DNA from 2 places in the Streptomyces sp. NPDC029044 genome. Region 1 is predicted to be linked to the other one. Evidence: riboswitches for the same ligand, from Rfam matches in the RefSeq annotation. Region 1 holds a riboswitch; the other holds the start of a gene.
The links. A riboswitch is a leader RNA that binds a small molecule or an ion and turns the genes downstream of it on or off. The one in region 1 is predicted to bind glycine.

Region 1 (8,721 bases):
GGTCTGCGTCTGCGCCGGGAAGTCCGCGGAGAAGCCCGCCGGGATGTCCATCTGCCTACCGCCTGCCTGGAACCACTGCTGTGGCTCAAAGGCTAACGGCTGCGGGACGCGGGGAGGCAGGGCTGTGGAGGGACGGGGCGCGACGGGGAGGCCGGGCGGATACGGACGCGGGTTCGCGCCCCTGCACCCTGCCCCGGTCCTCGCCCCACGTCCGTCAGCCCGTGAAGCCGATTCTCCGCAGTGCGTTCGCCGCGTCGCGGTCGGCGAGGACGGCCGAGCCGCAGCCGGCGGGGAGGTCGCCGCGCTCCACCGCGCGCAGGAGGCGAGTGCCGGCCGTGCGGTGGCGCAGGAACGCGTAGCGCGACACGCCGCGGCCCCGGTCGCGCTGGCCGGCCAGGGCCTGCTCGGGGGTGACGTCGAGGAGGAGCAGGTGGAGCGTGCCGCCCCGGCGGCGGGCCTCGCGGGCGAGCCAGCGGCGGACCCAGGCCTGGGTGCCGCAGTCGTGCACGACGACGCCCTCGCCGGTACGCAGGGCGCGGCGCAGCCCGGCGTAGTGGGCGAGGCGGACGAGCGGGCGGTAGAACGCGTACGGCAGGGCGCGCGGCATGCGGCGGGCCCAGCGGTCACGGGTGTCCTGGGAGTCGATGCGCCGGCCCGGCACGGTGCGCCGCATCAGCGTGGACTTGCCGCTGCCGGGCAGGCCCGTGACCACGACGAGGTCGCGGGGGCCGAACAGCAGCGCGTGCGGGCCGCGGCTGGCGCGGTCGCGCAGATCACGGACGACCGGTGCCGGCGCCGGGGCGCGGACCGCCCGGGCCGGAGCGGCCGGCTGCTCGGGCAGCGCGATGCCCGTCGTCGCGTACGCGGTGGTCCTGTTCACCGTGATCGTCCTCCCCTGGGGCCAGGTACGGAGTCCCATCCCCGCCGAGTGTAAAGAGAAGGTAATGCCGCAGGCCTCTCATTTACGTTCTCGTCCTGCAACAGGGCTGCTACAGGTCGCCGTGTCCGGTGGGCGGGACTCGTGCACTCTCTGGGAAAGGTCCCCCTGCCACGCCGGAAGGATGCGTGCAATGATGTGCGCGCCAACTGCATACCGGCCGTTTGAATCCGCGCGGGAGAGTCCCCAGTACCGCAAGAGCTGGGGCGCCGAAGGAGCAAGTCCCTCCCTTGAATCTCTCAGGCCCCGTTACCGCGCGGGCGAGGCACATCTGAAAAGCGGGCCACCGGTCACCGGCGGCTCCACCCAAGGTGCAAGCCAGGGCCCCTGCGGTCATGGCGAACCTCTCAGGTTCCGATGACAGATGGGGAGGAACGACCTCGCCCTCCCTCACGCTCGGCTTCGCTCGCGCGGGAGGGGCCCCCATTTGCCTTGGGAGACGACCGACCGTGAGCAGTACAGGAGAACTCCGTCACACCGCGCTCGATGCCCTGCATCGCTCGCTCGGCGCGACGATGACCGACTTCGCCGGCTGGGACATGCCCCTGCGCTACGGCTCCGAGCGCGACGAGCACATCGCCGTGCGCACGAAGGCCGGCCTCTTCGACCTCTCCCACATGGGTGAGATCACCGTCAGCGGCCCGCAGGCCGCCGCCCTGCTGGACTTCGCCCTGGTGGGCAACATCGGCGGCGTGAAGCCGGGCCGGGCCCGCTACACCATGATCTGCCGGGCCGACGGCGGCATCCTGGACGACCTGATCGTCTACCGCCTGGGCGAGACCGAGTACATGGTGGTCGCCAACGCCTCCAACGCCCAGGTCGTCCTGGACGCCCTGGCCGAGCGCGCCGCCGGTTTCGACGCCGAGGTGCGCGACGACCGGGACGCCTACGCGCTGATCGCCGTCCAGGGCCCGGAGTCGCCCGGGATCCTGGCGTCCCTGACCGATGCCGACCTCGACGGGCTGAAGTACTACGCCGGGCTGCCCGGCACGGTCGCGGGCGTCCCGGCGCTGATCGCCCGGACCGGCTACACCGGCGAGGACGGCTTCGAGCTGTTCGTGCAGCCCGGGCACGCCGTCGAGCTGTGGCAGGCCCTGACCAAGGCCGGCGAGGGCGTCGGCCTGATCCCCTGCGGTCTTTCCTGCCGCGACACGCTGCGCCTGGAGGCGGGCATGCCGCTGTACGGGCACGAGCTGTCGACCTCCCTCACCCCCTTCGACGCCGGGCTCGGCCGGGTGGTGAAGTTCGAGAAGGAGGGCGACTTCGTGGGGCGCGAGGCCCTGCGCGAGGCCGCGGAGCACGCGAACCACGAGCCGCCGCGCGTCCTGGTCGGCCTGATCGCCGAAGGCCGCCGGGTCCCCCGCGCCGGGTACGCCGTCGTCGCCGAGGGCAAGGTGATCGGCGAGGTCACCTCCGGGGCCCCCTCCCCCACGCTGGGCAAGCCGATCGCGATGGCCTACGTCGACGCCATGTACTCCACGCCGGGCACGGCCGGTGTCGGTGTGGACATCCGGGGCAGTCACGAGCCGTACGAGGTCGTGGCGCTGCCGTTCTACAAGCGCCAGAAGTAGACACTGGCCGAAGGGCCGCGGCAGCTACCCCGCGCCCGTCGTCCCAGCTCACCAGCAGTCCCCCCTTCCACAGCACTCCCGCGCGTACAGGAGAATCCAGGCCATGAGCAACCCCAAAGAGCTGCGCTACAGCAAGGAGCACGAGTGGCTGTCGGCCGCCGAGGACGGCGTGTCGACGGTCGGCATCACGGAGCACGCGGCCAACGCGCTCGGCGATGTCGTGTTCGTCCAGCTTCCCGAGGTCGGTGACTCCGTGTCCGCCGGCGAGACCTGCGGCGAGCTGGAGTCGACCAAGTCGGTGTCCGACCTGTACTCCCCCGTGTCCGGTGAGGTCACCGAGGTCAACGAGGACGTCGTGAACGACCCGTCGCTGGTGAACTCGGCCCCCTTCGAGGGCGGCTGGCTGTTCAAGGTGCGGATCACGGACGAGCCGGCCGACCTGCTCTCCGCCGACGAGTACACCGCGTTCTCCGCGGGCTGAGGGAGTCGTATGTCCGTCCTGAACACACCCCTGCACGAGCTCGACCCGGCGGTCGCCGCCGCGGTCGACGCCGAGCTGCACCGCCAGCAGTCCACGCTGGAGATGATCGCCTCGGAGAACTTCGCTCCGGTCGCGGTCATGGAGGCGCAGGGCTCGGTCCTCACCAACAAGTACGCCGAGGGCTACCCGGGCCGCCGCTACTACGGCGGCTGCGAGCACGTCGACGTGGTCGAGCAGATCGCGATCGACCGCATCAAGGAGCTGTTCGGCGCCGAGCACGCCAACGTCCAGCCGCACTCGGGCGCCCAGGCCAACGCGGCAGCGATGTTCGCGCTGCTCAAGCCGGGCGACACCATCATGGGTCTGAACCTCGCGCACGGCGGGCACCTGACCCACGGCATGAAGATCAACTTCTCCGGCAAGCTCTACGACGTCGTCGCCTACCACGTGGGCGAGGACGGCCGGGTCGACATGGCCGAGGTCGAGCGGCTGGCGAAGGAGTCCCGGCCGAAGCTGATCGTCGCCGGCTGGTCGGCGTACCCGCGGCAGCTGGACTTCGCGGAGTTCCGCCGGATCGCGGACGAGGTCGGCGCGTACCTGATGGTCGACATGGCCCACTTCGCGGGGCTGGTGGCGGCCGGGCTGCACCCGAACCCGGTGCCGCACGCCCACGTGGTCACCACCACGACCCACAAGACCCTCGGCGGCCCGCGCGGTGGTGTGATCCTCTCCACGGCCGAACTGGCCAAGAAGATCAACTCCGCCGTCTTCCCCGGTCAGCAGGGCGGCCCGCTGGAGCACGTGATCGCCGCGAAGGCCGTCGCCTTCAAGGTCGCCGCCTCGGAGGACTTCAAGGAGCGCCAGCGCCGTACGCTGGACGGTGCCCGCATCCTGGCCGAGCGTCTGGTGAAGGACGACGTCCGGGCCGTGGGCGTGGACGTCCTGTCCGGCGGCACGGACGTACACCTGGTCCTGGTCGACCTGCGCCACTCGGAGCTGGACGGACAGCAGGCCGAGGACCGCCTCCACGAGGTGGGCATCACCGTCAACCGGAACGCGATCCCGAACGACCCGCGTCCGCCGATGGTGACGTCCGGTCTGCGGATCGGTACACCGGCCCTGGCGACCCGGGGCTTCGCCGCCGAGGACTTCGCGGAGGTCGCGGACGTCATCGCCGAGGCGCTGAAGCCCGCCTACGACGCGCAGGCCCTCAAGGCCCGGGTGAAGGCCCTGGCCGACAAGCACCCGCTGTACCCGGGTCTGAACAAGTAACGAAGAAACCTTTCGGGTGCCGCGTCCGCCACAAGCGGGCGCGGCACCCACCCCCTCTGCACCACCCCCGTAGTCAGGAGTTCCCCCGTGGCCATCTCGGTCTTCGACCTGTTCTCGATCGGCATCGGCCCGTCCAGCTCCCACACCGTCGGCCCCATGCGGGCGGCCGGCCTGTTCGTCCGGCGGCTGCGCAACGAGGAGCTCCTCGGGTCCGTCGCCTCGGTCCGCGCGGAGCTGTACGGCTCGCTCGGCGCGACCGGACACGGCCACGGCACGCCCAAGGCGGTGCTGCTCGGCCTGGAGGGCGACTCACCCCGCACCGTGGACGTCACGAGCGCCGACGAACGGGTGGAGGCGATCAAGTCCGGCGGTCGGCTCAACCTGCTCGGCGAGCACGAGATCGCGTTCTCCTTCGACGACGACATGGTCCTGCACCGCCGCAAGGCCCTGCCGTACCACGCGAACGGCATGACGCTGTGGGCGTACGACGCCTCGGGCGCGGAGCTGCTGACGAAGACGTACTACTCGGTCGGCGGCGGCTTCGTCGTCGACGAGGACGCGGTCGGGGCGGACCGCATCAAGCTCGACGACACCGTGCTGAAGTACCCCTTCCGCACCGGCGACGAACTGCTGCGCCTGACCGAGGAGACGGGCCTGTCCATCTCCGCGCTGATGCTGGAGAACGAGCGGGCCTGGCGCACCGAGGAGGAGATCCGCGAAGGCCTGCTGGAGATCTGGCAGGTGATGCGGGACTGCGTGGCACGTGGACTGTCCCAGGAGGGCATCCTGCCGGGCGGCCTCAAGGTGCGCCGCCGGGCCGCGAACACCGCGCGCAAGCTGCGCTCCGAGGGCGACCCGCTGGCCCTCTCCATGGAGTGGATCACCCTCTACGCGATGGCGGTCAACGAGGAGAACGCCGCCGGCGGCCGGGTCGTCACCGCGCCCACCAACGGCGCCGCCGGCATCATCCCGGCGGTCCTGCACTACTACGTGAACTTCGTGCCGGGCGCCGACGAGGAGGGCGTGGTCCGCTTCCTGCTCGCCGCGGGCGCGATCGGCATGCTCTTCAAGGAGAACGCCTCCATCTCCGGCGCCGAGGTCGGCTGCCAGGGCGAGGTCGGCTCCGCCTGCTCCATGGCCGCGGGTGCCCTGGCCGAGGTCCTCGGCGGCTCGCCGGAGCAGGTCGAGAACGCCGCCGAGATCGGTATGGAGCACAACCTCGGGCTCACCTGCGACCCGGTCGGCGGCCTCGTCCAGATCCCCTGCATCGAGCGCAACGGCATGGCCGCGGTCAAGGCCGTCACGGCCGCCCGCATGGCGATGCGCGGCGACGGCTCCCACAAGGTGTCCCTGGACAAGGTCATCAAGACGATGAAGGACACCGGCGCGGACATGTCGGTGAAGTACAAGGAGACGGCCCGGGGCGGGCTCGCGGTGAACATCATCGAGTGCTAGGAGCAGGACGTGCCGGACATGGTGGTGTCCTCGGACTCCGCGAAGAAGCAGACGGTGGTGGCCAGCCGGGCTTGCGCGCGGGCGTAGGCGGTAAGCCTGCCGTCATGCCGCCACGAGGCATCCCGGGGCCGGCGCCGTGACGTGGTGCTGCCGCATCACGGCGCCGGATGCAGACATGCCCGTCCCTCACAGCCCTGACGCCTACCTCTCCGGCACCTTCAAACAGGTGTGTGGGCGCGAGGCGACGTCGCTCCGTCGGTCACATCTCGATGTAGTCGACCTTGTCGTTGAAGGAGCCACCGGTCGGGTAGTCGGCAGTGGAGAAGTTGTAGCAGTAGCCGGCTCCCAAGGCCATGTACGGATCGGGCAGGCCCGTTCGGGCGTCGTACGCCAGCACACCGCCCTGAACGCGGGCCACGCAACCCGAGCTGGCCTTGTCCCGGAAGTCCCAGTCCCCAAGCTGCTTGGTCCCCTTGGCGGACCACTGGAGCCGACGTCCCTTGTAGTTCGCGTGCTCCCACAGGCAGACCCAACCGGCGACGCAGTCCGTGGAAGCCATGGGACCGAACTCACCACTCGGTGACGCCATGCCGCTGCTGGTCCCTCTCGCGGCTGCCGGGGCGAGTTCAGCCAGTGCCTGATCCGCTTCCCCGACGGTGTCGTAGCAGTAGACCTCACCGCTCGGCACTTCGGAGCAGGCCTGCGCCCCTTGCCAGCCGTCGGCCAGGTTGATCTTCTCGCCCTTGTAGGTGGCGATCACCGGCCTGGACTCGGCGAGTTGCCGCTGGAGCGCAGCCTCCTCCGCCGGCGTGGCGAGCCCGACCTCGGGTATTGCGGTGGGCTCCGGTGCCGCGGTTGCGGTCGTCGCGCTCGTTGCGAAGGCGCAGAGGGCAGCAACGACCGGGACGAGGACGCGTGCAGGGCGCATGCTGTTACTCCTGTGAGTTTTGTGTGTCAGTGCGTCACAGGGATCCCACAGCAGGCTCTGGAGTTTGAGTGCGGTTGTGATCGAGAATGTCGAATTCTCGATCACAACCGTCTTGATGTTCGACCTTGCATGCTCACTGTCATCCGTGTACTGCGCTGCGTCGCGGAGTCCTTCGGCGCTCTAGAGGCTTTGTCCGGCCTCGTCGACGATGCCGCTGCTGATGACGGCGACGGAGGTGACGACGGTGCCGGCCTTGCCCCAGGCGTTGTCCTCCACGAGGACCGTGCGCTCACCCAGCAGTCGGGCCGTGCTCTTGTCGAAGATCCACTCAGTGCGTTCGCCGTCGTGTGTTCGGGCGACGGCGACCCCCTTTCGGCCTGCCGCGTCGACGGCGACGGGGACGACATCGACTCCGGGGATGAGGGCAGCGGCGCGGTAGAGAGCCGCAGTGGTCTCGGGCGGACTCACCCCGTCGCGCAGCAAGTCGCCGATGGTGACGAAGGCTTCCTGGTCCGGTCCCGTGGTGGAGTCGGAACCGGCTCCGTGATTCTTCTCGGCGTCGTCGCGGATCCGCTCCAGCAGAGCGCCGGGGTCGGCCGGCAGGGCAGCCAGGAAGTTGTAGGTCGGTGAGTTCAGATTGCCCCGGCCCGGAGTGCCCGGCAGCAGTTCGTCGTTGCCTTCTTTGCGCTGAAGGGTCTGCTCACTGCCGTCCACCGAGGTCCACTGCTCCATGGCCTCGCTTTCGCGCAGGAGTTGCATCTCGCCCGACTTGGTCTCGGACAGCACCGACGTGTGACCGACCGTCTTCACGTACGAGTACTGGCCGGTGCGCACCTTCGTCTGAGGCGTCGTAGCGGCGGCCAGAGCCGCTCTCTCCAGCAGTTCGACCGATGCTGCGGAAGCCGGTGGCACGTCGGGCCGAGCGCCGGGGGAGCCGAAGTCGACAGTGAGAACGACGACGGCCGCTCCAGCGGCCACTGCCGCGCCCAGCGCCAGCCCCCAGCGCCCTCTCGACCGCGGCGCCGGGCGGGACGAGCGGGATCGCGCCTGCCGGTCGATCTCGGTCAAGAAGTGCTCACGGCGTGCTTCCACGCGTCCAAGTGACGGCTCCGGACAGGGAGCCGGAGGCAGCGTCCGCCTCGCCTCATCAAGCTCGGACTGTTCCCGCTGTTCCAGACTCATCGTGAACTCCTCCTGTGGGAAGGGCGGGCTGCGGCCTCCCCGCTCTGCGATATGTGTCCGCTGCCGGTCCGCAGTTCCACACGATGCGGATCGGAGACAAGCTCCTCCTCGACGAGCCGGCGCAGCTTCTCTCTCGCCCGTGAAAGCCGGGAACGTACGGTGCCCACAGGAATCCCCAATGCCTCAGCGGCCGCCGCATACCCCAGATCGGACCAGACGACCAGGGTGAAGACCTCGCGCTCGGTCCGCTTCAGACGTTGCACCGCTCGGGCTGCGGCGGCCAGCCGCTGACCGTCGGTCATCTGGCCGACCACCTCGTCCGAAAAGTCCGGCAACGCCTCCGGCGGTGGCAGACGGGACATCGCCTCCCGATGCCGACGTGCCGCCCGGGCGATGTTGCGCATCACGTTGGTCGCGATGCCCAGAAGCCATGCCCGGACGCTTCTGACTTCCTCGCGAAGCTTGTCGCGCAGCCGCCAGGCCTCCAGAAAAGTGAGGGACATGACGTCCTCGGCGAGGGCCCAGTCGCCCGTCGTCCTGATCGCATGGGCATAGACGACACGCGCATGCTCGTCGAAGATCTCGGCGAACGCCGCCCGGTCGCCGGACCGGACCCGTTCATGCAGTAGGAAGTCCACAACAACAAGTGTCCGCACCGCTGCATCGGTTCCGCTTTCGGTTCCACTTCTTCTCCGCCGCAGACGGAACCCGCTCCCGCCGCTTGCCGGGGACGTCGCCCAGGGCGTCCGGGTGCGCACTGCCTGCCGGCAGCGGCGGTCAACACGATGAGGGCACCGGCCGGCTCTCGTCGCGGGTCACCGCCAGGTCAGCACGAGGACGTGGGAACCGCGGTGGTGGGACCCCGGCCGGCGCCGTCGGTGACAGGCCGGGTGAA
Region 2 (8,721 bases), on a different contig from region 1:
GACGTGCTGGAAGCCGTCGGCCAGGAGCTCACGGAAGTGCGCATCACCGACCTGCGTGAGGGCGTCTTCTACGCGGAGCTGGTCTTCGCCAGCGGCGTAGAGGTGAGCGCCCGCCCGTCCGACGCCATAGCGCTCGCGCTGCGCACCGGAACGCCGATCTACGGCAGTGACACGGTGCTCGACGACGCCGGCATCGCGATTCCGGACGAGCAGGAGGACGAGGTGGAGAAGTTCCGCGAGTTCCTCGACCAGATCTCCCCGGAGGACTTCGGCAGCAGCAGCCAGTGAGTGCCTCGGCAGGGGCAGCGGCCTGAGAAGGCCAGTGGGCGGCCCGGCGGACGGTGTGGTCCGTGGCGGGCCGCCCGCCGTGTGTGAGACGGGTGAAATTGCCCGCATGTGCCGGTGGCGAGTGAGAGCGTCACACGGCTCGCGCCGCATACATTCGGCTAGCCTTTCCCCGCGGTGGGGCACGGGAAACCACTCTCAGGGTGATTATCACTCGGCGTGGCGAGTGTGGCGATCGTTGACGCACCCCAGGTGACTGCCTACCGTCGAGAAGGCAGGTCAAGGACGGAGGTCGGCGTGAGAAGCAGCGGCGACGGTACGGCTGGGGGCGGCCCCGAGCGCAGTCTCAGGGCGAGCGGTCCGTACCCTCCCCCCGGCTCACGGCCCCTCGCGGGCGGAGGATGCCCTCAGCCCGGAGGCGCGGCCGAGCACGTTCCGCAGCGACCGACAGCGGTGCCGAGCAGCGGAGGGACGACGTCCATGGCGTCCGAGCAGATCGGCTATCGCGGCCCCACGGCCTGTGCGGCCGCCGGTATCACCTACCGGCAGTTGGACTACTGGGCCCGCACGGGGCTCGTCGAGCCGAGCGTGCGCCCCGCCTACGGGTCCGGGACGCAGCGGCTGTACAGCTTCCGCGACGTGGTCGTCCTGAAGATCGTCAAGCGGTTCCTCGACACCGGGGTGTCGCTGCAGAACATCCGAACGGCCGTCCACCACCTCAGGGAACGCGGTTTCAGCGATCTGGAGCGCATGACGCTGATGAGCGACGGCGCGACGGTCTACGAGTGCACTTCTCCCGACGAGGTGCACGCCCTGCTCCAAGGCGGCCAGGGCGTGTTCGGGATCGCCGTGGGCGTGGTGTGGCGCGACGTCGAGAGCGCGCTGTCCCAGCTGCACGGCGAGCGGATCGACACCGGCGAGACCCTGGTCGGGCCCAATCCCGCGGACGAGCTCGCGCGTCGGCGGAACCGGGCCGGCTGAGCCCTCCAGCAGCGCAGGACCGCACGCGGTCGCAGGAGGCGTGACGTTTCCGCATCGCGGCGCAAGCGGTTTCCCGAGCGGCGTTCAGGGCGGTCGCGCGGGCGTTGTCAGTGGCGTAGGGCAGCATCGGAGGTGTGAGAACCGCGCCCACGATCCTGCATCTCGACATGGATGCCTTCTTCGCCTCGGTGGAGCAGGCGTCCAAGCCGAGTCTGCGCGGGAAGGCCGTGGTCGTGGGCGGGCTCGGGCCGCGGGGCGTGGTGGCGACCGCGTCGTACGAGGCGCGGGTCTTCGGGGTGCATTCGGCGATGCCCATGGGTCAGGCCCGGCGGCTCGCGCCGAACGCCGCGTATCTCGTACCGCGCTTCACCTTCTATCGGTCGATCAGCGAGCGGGTGATGGAGCTGCTGCGTGCGCTGTCGCCGCTGGTGGAGCCACTGAGCCTGGACGAGGCGTTCGTGGACCTGGAGGCCGGGGGTGTGGCCTGGGACGAGCGGTCGGCGCGGCTGGCCGGGGTGAAGCTGCGCGCGGACATACGGGCCGTCACGGGGCTCACCGGGTCGGTGGGTCTCGCCGCCTCCAAGATGCTCGCGAAGATCGCCTCGGAGGAGGCCAAACCCGACGGGCTGGTGGTGATCGAGCCGGGGACGGAGCGGGCCATGCTCGGCCCGATGTCGGTGCGGATCCTGCCGGGGGTCGGGCCGGCCACCGGTGACCATCTGAGGCGGGCCGGGATCACCACCGTCGAGGAGATCGTCGAGGCCGGAGAGGACGAACTGGTCCGGCTGCTGGGGAAGGCGCACGGGCACGGGCTGTACGCCATGGCGCTGGCACGGGACGACCGGCCCGTCGTGGCGGAGCGCGAGGCGAAGTCGGTGTCGGTCGAGGACACCTACGACGTCGACATCCACGACCGGACGCGGGTCGGGCTGGAGGTGCAGCGGCTCGCCGAGCGGTGCGTGCGGCGGCTGCGCGGGGCAGGGTTGTCCGGGCGGACGATCGTGCTCAAGGTGCGGCGGTACGACTTCTCGACGCTCACCCGCTCCGAGACGCTGCGCGGGCCCACGGACGACCTCGCGGTGATCCGCGAGGCGGCGGCCAGACTGCTGGACTCGGTCGACACGACCGGCGGGGTGCGGCTCCTCGGGGTGGGCGTCAGCGGGCTCGCCGACTACACCCAGGAGGACCTGTTCGCGCAGGCGGCGGGGGAGCGGGCCGTCGCGGAGGGCCCGGTCGAGGAGCACACCGTGGCGCCGGCCGAGGAGCAGCCGCCGCTCGCCGAGCGGCGATGGCCCGCCGGGCACGACGTGCGGCACGCCCGGTTCGGGCACGGCTGGGTGCAGGGCAGCGGTCTGGGGCGGGTCACCGTGCGTTTCGAGACGCCCTCCTCGGAGCCCGGGCGCGTGCGGACCTTCCGGGTCGACGACCCGGATCTGGAGGCGGCGGAGCCGCTGCCGTTGGTGTTACGAGGGACCCAAGGGGGAGACGAGGCACCCGAGGCGGGGCCTCAGGCCGTTTCGTCGGTGCCCGCCAGCTTGCCGAAGTCGTGGTCCGGGAGCGGGGGCGGAGCGGCGACGTCGAGACCGTAGTGGTGGTAGAGCTGTAGCTCCTGCTCGGGGGAGAGGTGGCGGCCCACCCCGAAGTCGGGGGCGTCCTTGATCAGGGCGCGTTCGAAGGGGACGTGCAGGGCGCCCTCGATCAGTTCACTGGGCTCCAGGGGGACGAAGGCGTCCCTGCTGAACAGGCCGGTCCGTATGGCCGCCCACTCCGGCTCGCCGGTGGCGTCGTCGAGGTAGACCTCGTCGATGGTGCCGATCCTGGTCCCGTTGCGGTCGAACGCCTTGCGGCCGATCAGGTTGCGCGGATCGATATCGGTTCGCACGGGCCCTCCACATGGTCGCACCTCATCCGTAAACACTACAAAACGGTACAAGTGGGGATGCGGCCACTCGAAGGTTCGTGCGTTGACCTCGCTGGTACGCTGGCAGCGGCTGTTGACCCCGTGCGGGAGAGTCCTCCAGACATCACCGGAGGCGCCGAAGGAGCAAATCCTCCCCGGAATCTCTCAGGCTCACGTACCGCACGGACGAGGTCACTCTGGAAAGCAGGGCGGGTGTCGACGGCTTCCGCTCTCACCGACGGTGAAAGCCGGAGGCCTTCGGGCGATCCGGTGAAGCTCTCAGGTTGAGATGACAGAGGGGGAGGCCGTTCGGGTACCCGTGCCGTGGTGCCCCTCGAAGGTCGTGTCGACCAGGAGGCCTCCGTAATGACCGCCCACCGCATTCCGCTCTCCGAGCTCGAAGAGGCAGTCCCCTTCGAGCAGCGCCACATCGGCCCCGACCACGAGGCCTGCGCCAAGATGCTCGCGCACGTCGGTTACGGCTCGCTGGACGAGCTGACCGCTGCCGCGGTCCCGGCCGTGATCAAGAGCGCCGAGGCGCTGGACCTTCCGGGTGCCCGCAGCGAGGCCGAGGTGATCGCCGAGCTGCGCTCCCTCGCCGACCGCAACGAGGTCCTCGGCTCCATGATCGGCCTCGGCTACTACGGCACCTTCACGCCGCCCGTCATCATGCGCAACGTGATGGAGAACCCGTCCTGGTACACGGCCTACACGCCGTACCAGCCGGAGATCTCGCAGGGCCGGCTGGAGGCGCTGCTGAACTTCCAGACGATGGTCGCCGAGCTGACCGGTCTGCCGACCTCCGGCGCCTCCCTGCTCGACGAGGGCACCGCGGCCGCCGAGGCCATGGCGCTGTCGCGGCGGCTGGGCAAGAACAAGAAAGGCCTGTTCCTGGTCGACGCGGACACGCTGCCGCAGACCATCGCCGTGATCCAGACCCGCGCCGAGCCGACCGGGGTCGAGGTCGTCGTCGCCGACCTGAGCGACGGCATTCCCGCCGACATCGCCGAGCGCGACATCAACGGCGTGCTGGTCCAGTACCCGGGCGCATCCGGTGCCGTGCGGGACATCAAGCCGGTCATCGACCAGGCGCACGCGCTCGGGGCGCTGGTCACCGTCGCCGCCGACCTGCTCGCGCTGACGCTGCTGAAGTCGCCCGGCGAGCTCGGGGCGGACATCGCGGTCGGCACGACCCAGCGCTTCGGCGTGCCCATGGGCTTCGGCGGACCGCACGCCGGATACATGGCGGTCCAGGACAAGATGGCGCGCAGCCTGCCCGGGCGGCTGGTCGGCGTGTCCGTGGACGCCGACGGGAACAAGGCCTACCGGCTGGCGCTGCAGACGCGTGAGCAGCACATCCGCCGCGAGAAGGCCACCAGCAACATCTGCACCGCGCAGGTGCTGCTCGCCGTCATGGCCGGCATGTACGCCGTCTACCACGGCCCGGAGGGCCTGAAGGGCATCGCGCGGCGCACCCACCGGTACGCCACCGTCCTCGCCGCCGGACTGGCGAACGGGGGCGTCGAGGTCGTGCACGGCTCCTACTTCGACACCGTGACCGTGCGGGTCGAGGCCCGGGCCGCCGAGGTCGTGGCCGCCGGCCGGGACAACGGCGTCAACCTGCGGCTCGTGGACGCCGACCACGTCTCGATCGCCTGCGACGAGACCACCACGCGTGCCCAGCTGCGTGCCGTATGGGCCGCCTTCGGAGTCGAGGGCGTCGTCGAGGCGCTGGACGCGGCCACCGAGGACGGGCTTCCGGGCGCGCTGCTGCGCACCGACGACTACCTGACGCACCCCGTCTTCCACCAGCACCGCTCCGAGACCGCCATGCTGCGCTACCTGCGCAAGCTGGCCGACCGCGACTACGCGCTCGACCGGGGCATGATCCCGCTGGGCTCCTGCACCATGAAGCTCAACGCGACCACCGAGATGGAGCCGGTCACCTGGCCCGAGTTCGGGCAGCTGCACCCCTTCGCGCCCGCCGAGCAGGCCGGGGGCTACCTCACCCTCATCCACGAGCTGGAGGACCGGCTCGCCGAGGTCACCGGCTACGACAAGGTGTCCCTCCAGCCGAACGCCGGGTCGCAGGGCGAGCTGGCCGGTCTGCTCGCCGTCCGCGGCTACCACCGGGCCAACGGCGACGAGCAGCGCACCATCTGCCTGATCCCGTCCTCCGCGCACGGCACCAACGCGGCCAGCGCCGTGATGGCCGGCATGAAGGTCGTCGTCGTGAAGACCGCCGAGGACGGCGAGATCGACGTCGAGGACCTGCGGGCGAAGATCGAGCAGTACCGCGACGAGCTGGCCGTGCTGATGATCACCTACCCGTCCACCCACGGTGTGTTCGAGGAGCACGTCGCCGACATCTGCGCCCAGGTGCACGAGGCGGGCGGCCAGGTCTACGTCGACGGGGCCAACCTCAACGCGCTGGTCGGGCTCGCCAAGCCGGGGCACTTCGGCGGCGACGTCTCGCACCTGAACCTGCACAAGACCTTCTGCATCCCGCACGGCGGCGGCGGTCCCGGCGTCGGCCCGGTCGCGGTGCGCGAGCACCTCGCGCCCTACCTGCCGAACCACCCGCTGCAGCCGGAGGCCGGACCGGAGACGGGCGTCGGTCCCATCTCGGCGGCTCCCTGGGGCTCGGCCGGCATCCTGCCCATCTCGTGGGCCTACGTCCGGCTCATGGGCGGCGAGGGGCTGAAGCGCGCCACCCAGGTGGCCGTGCTCAGCGCCAACTACATCGCCAAGCGCCTTGAGCCGCACTACCCGGTGCTCTACACCGGTCCCGGCGGGCTCGTCGCGCACGAGTGCATCATCGACCTGCGCCCGCTGACCAAGGCGACCGGTGTGAGCGTCGACGACGTCGCCAAGCGGCTGATCGACTACGGCTTCCACGCGCCGACCATGTCCTTCCCGGTGGCCGGGACGCTGATGATCGAGCCGACCGAGTCGGAGGACCTGGCCGAGCTGGACCGGTTCTGCGAGGCGATGATCGCCATCCGCGCGGAGATCGAGAAGGTCGGCTCCGGCGCGTGGCCCGCGGAGGACAACCCGCTGCGCGGCGCCCCGCACACCGCCGGCGCGCTCGCCGGGGAGTGGGAGCACACCTACAGCCGTGAGGAGGCCGTCTTCCCGGCCGGGGTGTCGACCGCCGACAAGTACTGGCCGCCGGTGCGCCGCATCGACCAGGCCTACGGCGACCGGAACCTGGTGTGCTCGTGCCCGCCGCTGGACGCGTACGAGGACTGATCGGCCGACCGGTCGCAGGGAGGGGCTCCGCGGTGCGGGGCCCCTCTCGCCGTCTCCCGGCGGGTCAGGGGGTGGCGAGTGACACCTCGGTCGCCTTGATCAGGGCGACGACGGGGATCCCGGGGGACAGGGCCAGCTCGTCCGCCGCGTCCCGGGTGATCGCGGCGGTCAGTTCGCCGCCCTCGACCGTGACGCGGACCGACGCCATCGCGTCGCCGACCGCGATGTCCGTGACCGTCCCGGGGAGCTGATTGCGGATCGACAGGCCCTCGATCGGCGCGGTGGCCAGGGACACCTCCGTCGACTTCATCAGGGCGCGCACGGCGGAGCCCGGGGTGAGACGGAGTTCTTCCGCGGCCTCGCGGGTGATCGCCGCGGTGAGGTCCTGGCCGCCGGTGAGGCGGACCCTGACCGTCGCCATGGCCTCGCCGGGAGTGACGGCCGTGACGGTGCCGGGGAGCTGGTTGCGGATGCTCAGGCTCATGGGTGCACGGTAGCCCGGTGGCGGCGTTCGCCCTGGCAGGCGTGCGTGTGCGTCGCCTCCGCCGCCCCTCGGGGTTCAGACGCGGTCGATGTGGACGTTCGTCGACTTCACGCGGGCCGTCGCCTCCATGCCGACCTCCAGGCCCAGTTCCTCCACCGCCTCGCGGGTGAGCAGGGAGACGAGCCGGTGCGGGCCGGCCTGGATCTCGACCTGGGCGGCGACGTCGCCGAGTTTGATCGCGGTGACGATGCCCGGGAACGCGTTGCGGGCCGAGGTGTACGGCGTGTCCTCCTCGGCGGAGCCTGACCGGGCCAGTTCGACCGAGAACGCGGCCAGGTCCCGTCCGTCGATGAGCCGACGCCCGGTCTCGTCGCGGTGGGTCGTGATGCGGCCCGCGTCCGCCCAGCGGCGGGCGGTGTCCGGGCTCACGCCGAGCAGCCGTGCTGCCTGGCCGATCGTGTAGGACTGCATGCCGGTCACGATAGGCGCGGAGGAAGGGAACGACGGATGCGGGGTTGGCCGTTGGGTATAACGCGATATAGCGTTAGTCTCGATTGGTCGGCCGGGCGTCGTGCCCGGGGGATCGGGGTGGAGTGATGACGGTGGAGATCGTGCGGACCGGTGGATCGCCCGCAGTGAGGGCGTCGCACGCGGACCGGGACCGGACGGTGGATGTCCTGCGTGTCGCCGCGGGCGACGGCCGGCTCACCCTGGACGAGCTCGAAGAGCGGCTGGAGGCCGCGTTGTCCGCCAGGACGATGGGCGAGCTCGCCGTGCTGACGGAGGACCTGCCCGGGCCCGCGGGCGGGACGCCCGCCGGGGCCGACGGCGTGGTCCGGATCCGCCAGGAGGGGGCCTCGACCCGGCGGGGCGACGGCTGGGTGGTGCCGCGGCGGCTGGAGATCCGTTCGGCGTGGGGTGAGGTGACGCTCGACTTCACCGACGCGGTGATCGCACACGACACCCTGGACATCGACCTGGACCTGCGCGCCGGCTCCCTGAAGCTGCTGACCGGGCCGGGTGTCGTCGTGGACACCGACGGCCTGGTCATGAACTACTCGGCGCTCAAGGCGCGTCGGCCGGCCGACGCCCCCGTCCGGCTGCGGATCCGGATCACCGGCGAGGTCACCTACGGACAGCTCGTGGTGCGCTCGCCGCGCAGGGGCCTCGGCAGGAGGAGCGCGACGGCCTGACTCAGCCCACGTGCACCTTCGGCCGCCGCTTCCGGTCCGGCTCCGCCTCGCGCAGGACCTCGCGGGTCACCGGGGCGACCTCGCCCTGGCCGAACAGGAAGAAGCGCAGGAAGTTGGCGAAGGGTCCGCCCTCGGTCCACTCGAAGTAGATGTGCGGGGTGCGGCCCGTCGCGTCGCGGACGTGCAGCAGCAGCGCGGCCAGGGCGTTGGGGATGGAGGACGACTCCAGGGTCAGCACGCGGTAGCGGCCGTGCAGCACCTCACCGCGTACGGTCAGGCCCGCCTCGAACTCGGACGGGTCGGTGACCGTCACCTCGACGAAGACGAAGTCCTCCTGGCCGGGTACGTCGTTGTCCTGCCGGATCTGCTCGATCTTGTCGCGGTACTCGGCGAGGTCGCGCCGGTCCGGCTCGTTGGCGATGAACTGCATCCGGCGGCTTGCCATGTCGCGGACGAAACGTTCCGCCATGTCGTCCAGCGTCACGCTGGTCACGCGGAGTTCGAACGCCCGGGCCAGCCGTGACAGCAGGGAGACCAGGATGATCCCGGCGATGAAGCAGGCGCCGATCTTCACGCCGTCCGGGCGCTCGATCACGTTGAGCACGGTCGTGTACAGGAACACCGCG

Region 2: linked by a shared signal. The riboswitch ahead of gcvP (aminomethyl-transferring glycine dehydrogenase) and the one ahead of gcvT (glycine cleavage system aminomethyltransferase GcvT) in region 1 are both predicted to bind glycine.

Annotation. Positions count from the first base shown of each region.
Region 1 covers NZ_JBEZWN010000037.1:34,538-43,258, forward strand. The annotation lists gene AB0E85_RS25935 (enhanced serine sensitivity protein SseB) at 1-51, opposite strand, end outside; gene AB0E85_RS25940 (AAA family ATPase) at 215-880, opposite strand; glycine riboswitch at 1,103-1,202, shown strand; gene gcvT (glycine cleavage system aminomethyltransferase GcvT) at 1,387-2,508, shown strand; gene gcvH (glycine cleavage system protein GcvH) at 2,612-2,989, shown strand; gene glyA (serine hydroxymethyltransferase) at 2,999-4,261, shown strand; gene AB0E85_RS25960 (L-serine ammonia-lyase) at 4,349-5,716, shown strand; gene AB0E85_RS25965 (peptidase inhibitor family I36 protein) at 5,976-6,644, opposite strand; gene AB0E85_RS25970 (CU044_5270 family protein) at 6,825-7,826, opposite strand; gene AB0E85_RS25975 (RNA polymerase sigma factor) at 7,823-8,464, opposite strand; gene AB0E85_RS25980 (hypothetical protein) at 8,653-8,721, opposite strand, start outside.
Region 2 covers NZ_JBEZWN010000014.1:120,376-129,096, reverse strand. The annotation lists gene AB0E85_RS15305 (bifunctional nuclease family protein) at 1-288, shown strand, start outside; gene AB0E85_RS15300 (MerR family transcriptional regulator) at 583-1,266, shown strand; gene AB0E85_RS15295 (DNA polymerase IV) at 1,401-2,855, shown strand; gene AB0E85_RS15290 (PRC-barrel domain-containing protein) at 2,774-3,148, opposite strand; glycine riboswitch at 3,262-3,357, shown strand; gene gcvP (aminomethyl-transferring glycine dehydrogenase) at 3,533-6,418, shown strand; gene AB0E85_RS15280 (TOBE domain-containing protein) at 6,483-6,902, opposite strand; gene AB0E85_RS15275 (helix-turn-helix transcriptional regulator) at 6,978-7,373, opposite strand; gene AB0E85_RS15270 (DUF1707 domain-containing protein) at 7,499-8,095, shown strand; gene AB0E85_RS15265 (amino acid transporter) at 8,097-8,721, opposite strand, start outside.